DNA from 2 places in the Sporomusa intestinalis genome. Region 2 is predicted to be linked to the other one. Evidence: riboswitches for the same ligand, from Rfam matches in the RefSeq annotation. Region 2 holds a riboswitch; the other holds the start of a gene.
The links. Region 2 has a riboswitch for thiamine pyrophosphate ahead of thiS (sulfur carrier protein ThiS). Riboswitches for the same ligand answer to the same signal wherever they lie in the genome.
Positions count from the first base shown of each region.

Region 1: it holds a riboswitch for thiamine pyrophosphate, as region 2 does, so the genes downstream of both, thiT (energy-coupled thiamine transporter ThiT) here and thiS (sulfur carrier protein ThiS) in region 2, are expected to answer to the same signal.

Region 1 covers NZ_AP042390.1:4,283,308-4,288,108, reverse strand. The annotation lists gene ACZ481_RS19960 (cbb3-type cytochrome c oxidase subunit I) at 1-1,120, shown strand, start outside; partial or broken gene ACZ481_RS19955 (ECF transporter S component) at 1,139-1,429, shown strand; gene ACZ481_RS19950 (small acid-soluble spore protein P) at 1,538-1,687, opposite strand; gene thiT (energy-coupled thiamine transporter ThiT) at 1,923-2,585, opposite strand; TPP riboswitch at 2,649-2,752, opposite strand; gene ACZ481_RS19940 (thiamine diphosphokinase) at 2,823-3,542, opposite strand; gene ACZ481_RS19935 (FAD-binding oxidoreductase) at 3,822-4,801, shown strand, end outside.
Region 2 covers NZ_AP042390.1:2,878,127-2,882,927, forward strand. The annotation lists gene thiE (thiamine phosphate synthase) at 1-229, opposite strand, end outside; gene thiH (2-iminoacetate synthase ThiH) at 262-1,359, opposite strand; gene ACZ481_RS13530 (thiazole synthase) at 1,385-2,170, opposite strand; gene thiS (sulfur carrier protein ThiS) at 2,176-2,376, opposite strand; TPP riboswitch at 2,444-2,554, opposite strand; gene ACZ481_RS13540 (Nif3-like dinuclear metal center hexameric protein) at 2,630-3,751, opposite strand; gene ACZ481_RS13545 (tRNA (adenine(22)-N(1))-methyltransferase) at 3,742-4,431, opposite strand; tRNA gene ACZ481_RS13550 (tRNA-Val) at 4,559-4,634, opposite strand; tRNA gene ACZ481_RS13555 (tRNA-Val) at 4,737-4,801, opposite strand, start outside.

The sequences.
Region 1 (4,801 bases), 1.4 Mb from region 2:
GATTGCGATCTCTATCAGCATCCTGTTTTATAATCTTATCCGGACATATATGGCAGCAAAGGTACCAAAAAGCCGGGCCACGCTGGTTAGTATGTTAGCGGGGAGTTTTACCCTGATCGTTTTTTTTATTCCCAACATCCTGCGTTATTCGCATCCGGTCGCAGAAGAATTCTTAAAGTTCTGGGTCGTTCATCTGTGGGAGGAGATGAGCCTGGAACTTATCGGCACCGGCGTGCTGGGGGCCGTTGTGGTGACACTGCCGGGAATGCAGCGCCGGGTCATTGAAAATGTACTTTATTTGGATATGATAGTTATGGTGGTAACCGGTGTTCTGGCTACCGGCCATCATTATTACTGGACCGGCGGACCAGCCTACTGGATTTGGGTCGGCGGCGCCTTTAGCACAATCCAGATCGTGCCGGTGTTATTACTGCTTTATTCTATTATGAGGACGGTAAAAGTCCAGTATTTTTACCAATTTGGACAACGGGAGAAAATGGTTACAGCCATGCTGGCGTGCAGTATGTTTTATCATATTTTTGGAGCCGGTCTGCTGGGCTTTTTTATGGCTATTCCGGCTGTTAACAAATATATTCACGGAACGTACATAACCTCCGCCCACTCCCATCTTGCGGTGTTTGGCGTCTTTGGTTTTCTGGTGCTGGCCCTGAGCTATTACATCTTTTTCTCAGAGGTCGCACTTGACACAAAAAATTATTTGTTTAGCTGGATCGGACTCCTGCTGCTCAATGGCGGTTTATTGATTATGTCAGTCGCCCTGCTTGTTGCCGGCGGCCTTCAGTCGCATTTCTGGTATGTTCTGGGCTTAACTGTTGGTCAAACCAACCAGGGGCTTTTTCCCTGGCTGCTGCTGCGGCTGGCAGGCGGGCTGGTATATGCCGCGGGCAGCTCGCTGCTCACCTATGTAGTTATAAACAAAGCCTGGAGCAGTTTTTCGCTCTGTTTTCCTTCGCTGAAGCTGTTGGAAGAGCAGCAATGTATGGCGCTAAAAGATCTTCACACCGGCTTTCAACAAGTAGTGGTTACGGCGAATAAACTGGAACAGGCATTAAGGAAAACGAAAATGGTATTGGATGAGTATCTTAAACCAAAACCTTAAGGGGCATGGTTTTTATGGGCTCCCTTTACGCTGGCCATTGTCGGTCTCATGGGATATACGGTCGGCGCCATCTGCGAAACCAACCGGACGTTGACGGCCTATGTCCTGATCCTGGCGGCGGCTTGTTGCATGAAAGTGGTTGCTTATTATGGCGCCGCAGGGATTATTTACGGCAGCTGGCTGGTGCCGATGGCATCCATTCCCGGCAACCTCGTTCAGAGCGGCGTGGCGGCGGTTATTGTACTGCCGGTTGTGGTCAAGTCGAGAAAATATGCGGCTGTTTGGTTCTGGGCAGGAAGCCGCAAGTAAAGCAGCTATTCAAAAAAGATGTCCTACAGTTCAGGAACTGTAGGGCATCTTTTTTGGCCGTAATGGCTGTTAGTGCGCCGGCTATTCGTATGCGTGTTAGACAAGGAATTAGGAGCCTTCGCCGTGGCGCTGGCCGGTGTGGTTATGATTTTTAACCTTCTTGGAGCCGGAAAGTGGTTCCGGCATATCGCTATCCTGATTTTTGCTGCGTTTAGGCGGATGGGGCTGATCCACAGGGTAAGCTTCCGGTTTCGTCATATATTCTTCCTCCCTCCGGTAGTTGCTGGATATTAATATCAGTCCGGCGATTAGCCGGTGCTTATACCTTACTATATAACTTGCGCGGCTTACCTGGTTTTATGCGTGGAAAACCTGCGGTTAATTGTGCTGTTTTGCCACAAGCAAAACAGTAGCCTAGTAGCCTGTCCCCGCGTCGTAATAAACATTGTCCCGCCAATGGCGGGACAGTATAAATTTCATCCAGGAATCAGGGTTATACTTTCGTTTCTTTAACATGGTCGCCAACCAATGCCTGCCGTTTAATGGTCATTTCAATCCGTTCAATCGGCAGCAGGCGCATGATAATTACGCAAACAATAAATTCAATACTCAGGTAGCTGGCATTAAACAGGAAGGAATACAGATAGGGCGAGACCGTCGGCGGCGCATAGCTGGCAAAAAACACGATGCCGGAAAGATAATGGAAGATAAACCGTCCCATAATGCCGACAGCAGCCCCCGTCAGGTACCGGCCCTTGAAATAGCCTGCCAGCCCCAAAGCCATAAAGGGCAGCGGATAATCAAACAACATCTGTACCGGGTGCAGGATAAAGGGGTCCTGGATCAAATTAATCATACCATATAAAAAACCGGTGAGATACCCAACCTCGGGGCCGTAAAAAAACGCCATCAGCAGTATGGGAATCATGCTGCCGGGAGTTACGCTGCCCCCCTGCGGCATATGGTATAGCTTAAAGGCGTGCAGAATGGCAGCCAGAGCAAGCGCGAGCCCGATATGGGACATCAGCCTGGCGTTACATGTTATCTTCTTCATGCGCAGCAGCGCTGCGACCAGCAGAATAACTCCTCCCAGCGTCAACAGTACGGTCGGGCTGGCTGCAATCGTTGCCAGGTTGTCCAGCAGATTGCCGTTCATATCTTTTCTCCTCCATTCGAAAATAAATACAAGCCGCAGGCCCTGGCAGGCCTGCGGCTTTTGCTGTACGTCAAGTCGCTTCCCTACGCTGGCATTATCCAGGTCAGGTTAAGGGTTAATGAAATCTGCTTTCATCTCTCAGCCCGCAGGCACCCCTAGCATATTTGGTATTTTATTCCACTATAGCACTGTTTGGTTTAACCGGCAAGTATTTTATAAGTTTTGCAAGTTTTGTTCTTATTTATCATGGGGCCATTGCAGATAAACCCCCAGCAAGCCTGCAGCCACCGCTACCGTTACTTCCTGACAGGCGGCCAGCGGCCGGTTGCTGATGGCGTAGGGCCGGTCCCGCCGCAGCTCGGTTTTCTGCAAAGGCCAGCGCACGCCGTCAATGGAAACCCCCAGGCAGCAGTCGGACAGGGAAAGCAGGGAGACGACGGCAGGCTTGGCCTCCGCTTTTATCCGCACGGTATCCTGGCCTGCTATAAACAACATGACTTCCGACTCATCGGCGGCAATCCCTTTGCCGCCAAGTGCTTCCCAGCCGGCTAACGACTGAATATTGCTAAAAGTATGGTCAAACCGCCCACCCCAGACACCGGTGACAACGGCAGTGGCCGGACCGTACATAGCCCGGGCTCTAAGCAAAGCCAGCTGAAAATCGGTATGATCCTTGTCGGCGGGATAGGCCTCGACCGGCACGCCCAGGCTCTTGCCCCAGGCCCACGCCTCGGGGCTGGCGCTGTCGCCGTCGCCAATGATCCGGGCCGGGGTTATACCGGCCTGGCGGCTGATATGGATGCCGCTGTCGATACACCACAGAGGGGCCTGGGGTGCCAGCTGCAGAAACCATTCTGCGGCCGGCGGTCTGCCGCCGGCCGCCAGCAACAGCGTTGCCGCCGGCAGCGGTTTGCCAAATATAAGCTCTGCCTGCGGCAGCTTTACAGTATGTCCCATGTTTACACCTGTCCCATTCGAATACTTTAAATCTTTACTTCACCCTCGCGTCCTTATTATCCTTTTCGCCTTTAATTAGAGCTGTCAATAAACCAGGCCGGGGGCTGCTTGGGGATGAAACACATAACCTGTCCCCATGTTTTCTATCCCCATGTTTTCGTGTTTGGGGACTGATTTGGCGGGTTCGTCAGCCAATTCCTGCGTTTGGTCGTAATTGTATGTTGCGCGGAGCAACAAGCCGCTACTATTATATTAGAATATTCTGAAGGAGGTCTTTCCGTGAGCCAATCCGTGTTCCCCCGGTCAAGCGAGGAGTTGCAGCATCTAGTGCGGACAGCGGCTGATACTGGCAGTCTGCTATATAACTACCGGCCGGGAAAGTCTGCAGGCGTAACCATCGATTTGGCAAAATTGGATAAAATCATTGAAATTGATACGGCTAACCTTGTCGCCACTGTCGAGGCCGGCGTTACACTCGGGCTGCTGGCCGAGCGGTTAGGCGCGCAAGGCCTGCGTTTTATCCCGGCCGACACCCCGTTTTATCATCACAAAACGGTCGGGCAGCTGTTTTATGAAGGCTGTTCTAACCTATCCAGCCTGAAATACGGGAGCGCCAAGCATTTCCTGATGGGCTCGGAGGTTGTTCTGCCGACAGGCGAGGTATTGAAAACAGGCGGTAAAACTGTCAAGAATGTTACCGGTTATGACTTTACCCGTTTTTTTAACGCGCCCTACACCGATTATGGCATTACCGCCCAATTTCTGCTGAAATTATTGCCTGTGCCGGAGACGCGCAAAGGGGTGGCCGTCACTTTTTCCAGCCTGGAAGCCATGTTGGCCTTTGTCAAAGACCTGAGAGAAAGCCGGTTGGTACCGGCCTATTTGTTGTGGGTGGATGACAGGGTGCAGGATTTTTTCCCAAACAACCGGCAAGGTCAGCTGGTTATGCTGGAGTTTGACGGCTTGCGGGAAGAAACCGATGAGCAAAGCAAAAGTGCGGCGGCGCTTATTAAAAAGCAGGGCGGGACGGTCCGGGAGGCTTATGAAGGGCGCGGCCAGACAGCAGTTACCTGGAACGGTCTCTATCATCAGGCCGGCAGGTACGTCCTGACTGATGAATATAAGCTGGCCTTTACCCGTCAGGCCGAATTCATTGGCGCCTGTTATGAAGCGGCCAGGCGTTGTGGCGTTCAAGCCGGCCTGTTTGGCCAGGTGGCGGAGGGCAAACTCAATATTGCTTGCCCCGGGCCGGAAGCGGA
Region 2 (4,801 bases):
CATTAATAATAAAGGTAACGCCGGCCTGCTGTGTCAGTTCCCGTATGATCAGGCACTCCTGATACATTGGTCCGGCCTTTTTATCTTTTTCCCGGTATTGTATGACCTTAATACCGGCGCTGATAAGCAATTGCACTACTTCCACATTGCTGCGGCCCAGTGAATGCTCTTCGGCGGTTAAGGCATATATGGCTGTGGTTAAAAAATTAGTCATCCCCGGTCTTGGCATCCTTCTTCCCTCCTTCGTTGGCACTCCGCCCGCTATAGCTGCCAGTCTTTATAGACAGGCTGGTAATTGCGGGCATACAGCATCGCCGCCATTTCAGCTACGCTGCGTTCGTCAGAGATTTCAAACTGGCCGACAGCCGCCGCTTCCGAGTGCCCGCCCACGGCGGTGCACGACCCGGCTGACATTTTGGTAATGCCGAGTTCGAGCATATTATTGCGCAGGGCGGCGCTCTCACGGGTCGACAGGGTGATCCCCCCGCGCGGCATAAACAACCGGAAAGCCAGAATATATTGCACTAAATTTTTATCACTGACAATGACCCGGGGCGGAAAACCGCCGACATGGGGCCGCATCCGCGGCGGCGACATGCTGATCTCGACCCCGGGGTAATTGCGCTGGAGGTAATCGGCATGCACACCTGTCAAAAACGCCTCCTGCCGCCAGTCACTGAGGCCCAGAAGCGCCCCGATATTAACGGTGCGCATCGCGGCCCGGCAGGCCCGTTCCGGAGCATCCAGGCGGTACCGGTAGTCCCGTTTGGGGCCGGCCGGATGCAGCTCAGCGTAGGCTGCCTCATGATAGGTTTCCTGGTAAATGGTCATGCCGTCCACACCGGCCGCTGCCAGCTCACGGTATTCATCGGTAGTGAGAGGATATATTTCAATACTAATCGAGGTGAAAAAGTCTTTTAATATCCGGACACAGTCTTTAATGTAGCCTACAGAAGAATGATGGCGTGATTCGCCTGTAAGTATAAGGATATGCTTTAAACCGGTGGCGGCGATAGCTTCGGCTTCAGCCCGGACCTGATCCAGTGTCAGTTTTTTTCTCTCGATTGCGTTGTGGGCGTGAAAACCGCAGTATACACACTGATTAACACAGTAATTAGCCAGATATAGCGGTGTATAGAGCAAAATGGTATGGCCAAAGTGCTGTACCGTCAGGCGGTGGGCCTGCTGGGCCATAGCCTCAAGCTGCTGCTCGGCTTGGGGTGATAATAAGGTCAGATAATCAGCTACAGTTAACCGGTCTTTGCTGATAACCCGTTGAATATCGGCAGCAGTAACCTGGGCAAAGATTGCTGCGAAGTCAAAATCCCGGTATTTTGACAGTTCCTCATAAACACTCACAATATACCTCCTTGCCTGCTGTTATTCACTCGCGGAGAAAACCCGTCAGGGGCGACGAGGCCGCGGCATCACCCTGGATGGCCCCCGGACCGGCGAGATAGGCTTTGCGCCCTGCGGCGACGGCCAGACCAAAGGCTTCGGCCATAACAACCGGGTTGCGGGCTGTTGCCACCGCCGTATTTACCAGCACCGCCGCCGCCCCCATTTCCATGGCTTCGGCCGCCTCGGACGGCCGGCCGATACCGGCGTCAACAATAATTGGCAGCGGCACTTCTTCAATCAGGATTTTTACCATTTCCTTGGTCTTCAGACCGCGGTTCGTACCAATCGGCGCTCCCAGCGGCATAACCGCGGCGGCCCCCGCTGCAGCCAGACGTTTGGCCGCCATTAAATCAGGACTCATATAGGGGAGCACCACAAAACCCTCGGCCGCTAACACCTCGGTGGCTTTAATTGTCTCGATATTGTCAGGCAGCAGATAGCGGTTATCGGCAATCACTTCAATTTTAATCCAGTTGCCGCACCCGGCGGCTCTGGCTAACCGGGCAATGCGGACCGCCTCTTCGGCATTTCTGGCGCCGGAGGTATTGGGCATTAAGGTACAGGTACCCGGTATGTAGTCAACTATGTTTTCTTCTTTATAGGCCGGGTCAATCCGCCGTAACGCAACCGTGATCACCTGCGAGCCGGAAGCGCTGACCACCTCTGGTATCAGCCGGTTGCTGGCAAATTTCCCTGTTCCTAAAAATAACCGGCTGGTTAATTGCTTGCCGCCGATAAGTAAGGCATCGCCCACGGGGTCTTTCGTCATCACAATCAGCCTCCTCCTACAAAAGTAACCACTTCAAGACAGTCTTCCGCTTGTAAGATAATTGTCTGCCACTCTTCTTTTTTAACGATTTGCCGGTTATGCTCAATCACAATGACCTCAGGATTGAATTTTTGCCTGCCAACCAGTTCAGCCAGGGTAACGCCGTCCGGCATGTGCAGCTCTCGGCCGTTTACAGTTAATCTCACACTGCTTCCTCCTTCATAAAAAATAAAAAGCACGTCGCCCCCACCGGGTAATGACGCGCACAATTACACAAATTACACACGACCTCCCTCCGCAGGTATTATCCCGATCAGGTATTGGAGGTAAGAAACTTAATAGTTTCACTCTCAGCCCATAACATGAGCTCCCTCGGTCAGCCAGTTTTTGATTTATATGTATTTATTGTATACCAAAATTAGGCAACCCGTCAAGCTGCTGCCGGCCCGTTAACCGGAGCTAACAGAATGTAAATGCGTCTTTATTCGACTGATTGCCAATAATTGTAATATCCCAATGATTTTTGCCGGCCCATTGCTGCAGATAGTCGGCCACAAAACCGACAACCGGCTGTTCGGTGGCAAAATGGCCGGCATCAATAATGGTCAGGCCGGCCGCGGCCGCCTGCTGGGCCTCATGATATTTCACGTCGCCGGTAACCAGAACGTGGGCACCGGCGGCAACGGCCTGCTGGATCAGACTGGCCCCGCTGCCGCCGCATACGGCCACCGTGCCGACCTGTTGTTCAGCCTCAGCGCCGGCCACTCTGACGGTGCCAATCTGCAAGGCTGTTTTTACCTGGCTGATAAACCGGGCCAGCCCCATTGGCGCAGCCAGGGCCCCCACCCGTCCCAGGCCATAGCTCGGGCCCTTGTTTAGCAGCTGATACTCGTCATAGGCCACTTCCTCATAAGGGTGAGCCGCCACCATGGCCGCAATGATCTGCGACCGCAGCGAGGCCGGAAAAACAGTTTCCAGGCGGCATTCGTCGGCAAATTCAAGTTTTCCCTGCCGGCCGAGGAAGGGTTGGGCGCCGGTTAATGGGAAAAAGGTTCCCGTACCCTGGGTTTGAAACGTGCAGTGGCTGTAATTGCCGATATGCCCGGCGCCGGCTGCGGTGATTGCCGTCCGGACCTGGTCAACATGCGTGGCCGGCACAAAAACAGCCAATTTATGCAGTGGCTCCTGATAGGCAGTAGTTAGCGGCCGGATTTCCGTTAATGCCAGCTTTTGCGCTAATACATCATTCACCCCGCCGCGGGCGCTGTCCAGGTTAGTATGCGCGGCATACACCGCGATGCCGGCTGTAATCAGGTCAGCCAGCAGCTTTCCCTGGGGGGAATCTGTACGGATACGGGTAAGGCCTTTGAAAATCAGCGGGTGATGAACGACAATCAGGTCCGCGCCGGCGGTAATGGCCTCAGCGGCAAGGGCCTGGTCCACATCTAAGGCTACCATTATTTTCTGAACCGGTTGCGCGGGATCACCCAGCAGCAACCCGACATTATCCCACGGTTCCGCCAGCTGCGGGGGCGCCAGTGTTTCCAGCGCGTGTAAAACATCACGGCAAATTACAGACATGACAGCTTTTCCTCCAAATCGTTAAGCTTACTGGTGTATTCCCGGTATTTAGCGGATTTTACTGCGCCGTCACTCCCGCTCATCGCCAGAATTACGGCGCGCAGATGACTGATCAGTTCATTCATGTGCTGCCTGAGTAGCGGATGCCTGGACTGCCAGAGCAGCGGCCCAATCTCATAGAGTGACTTGTCGGCAATGGAGCCGGCGCCAGGCTCGGCCGCCATAATCTGGTAGAGTTTCCCCTCTTCCAGCACCAACTGTTCGTCAACAATCTGCCAGCCGTGGGTATCGAGCCACTCGCGGACCGCAGCGGCGGCAATCATTGGCTGCAGGATAAGGCGCTGTATCCTGCCGGTTATATCCGGACAGGCTTGCAGGATCGCAATGATGTTGGCACCGCCCATGCCGGCAATGACCACAATGTCGGCTTCCCCCGGTTGCAGGACCGCCAGGCCGTTACCCAGGCGAACCGAGATCGCCTGCTGCAGCTGCGCTGCCGCCACCGCATTTTTGGCCGATACATACGGTCCGTGGTGAACATCACCGGCAATAGCCCGGGTCACAATCTTTTCTGTTACAAGATATATGGGCAAATAGGCATGATCAGTCCCAATGTCGGCCATAGTCCCACCGGCCGGCACCATGGCGGCAATCGTCTGTAAGCGCTGACCCAATTTCACAAACAGCCCTCCTGGCAATTATTGTTGTTATCTTCTCCCCTTATCCTTTGGCTCATAGCCTTGATTGCTTGCCGATTCTGATGGGTAGCAAAAAACCTGCGAAGTTAAATTCGCAGGTTTTTTGCTGTGGTGGGCGATGACGGGATCGAACCGCCGACATCCTGCTTGTAAGGCAGGCGCTCTCCCAGCTGAGCTAATCGCCCATGTTTGGATAATAAAGGAAGTTCTTCGCTACCGCTCAGAACTAAGCGATTCACACCAATCAGCCTTCGCCTCACGGCTCGCCTTCTTGGGTTCTCTGCTTATGGTGGGCGATGACGGGATCGAACCGCCGACATCCTGCTTGTAAGGCAGGCGCTCTCCCGGCTGA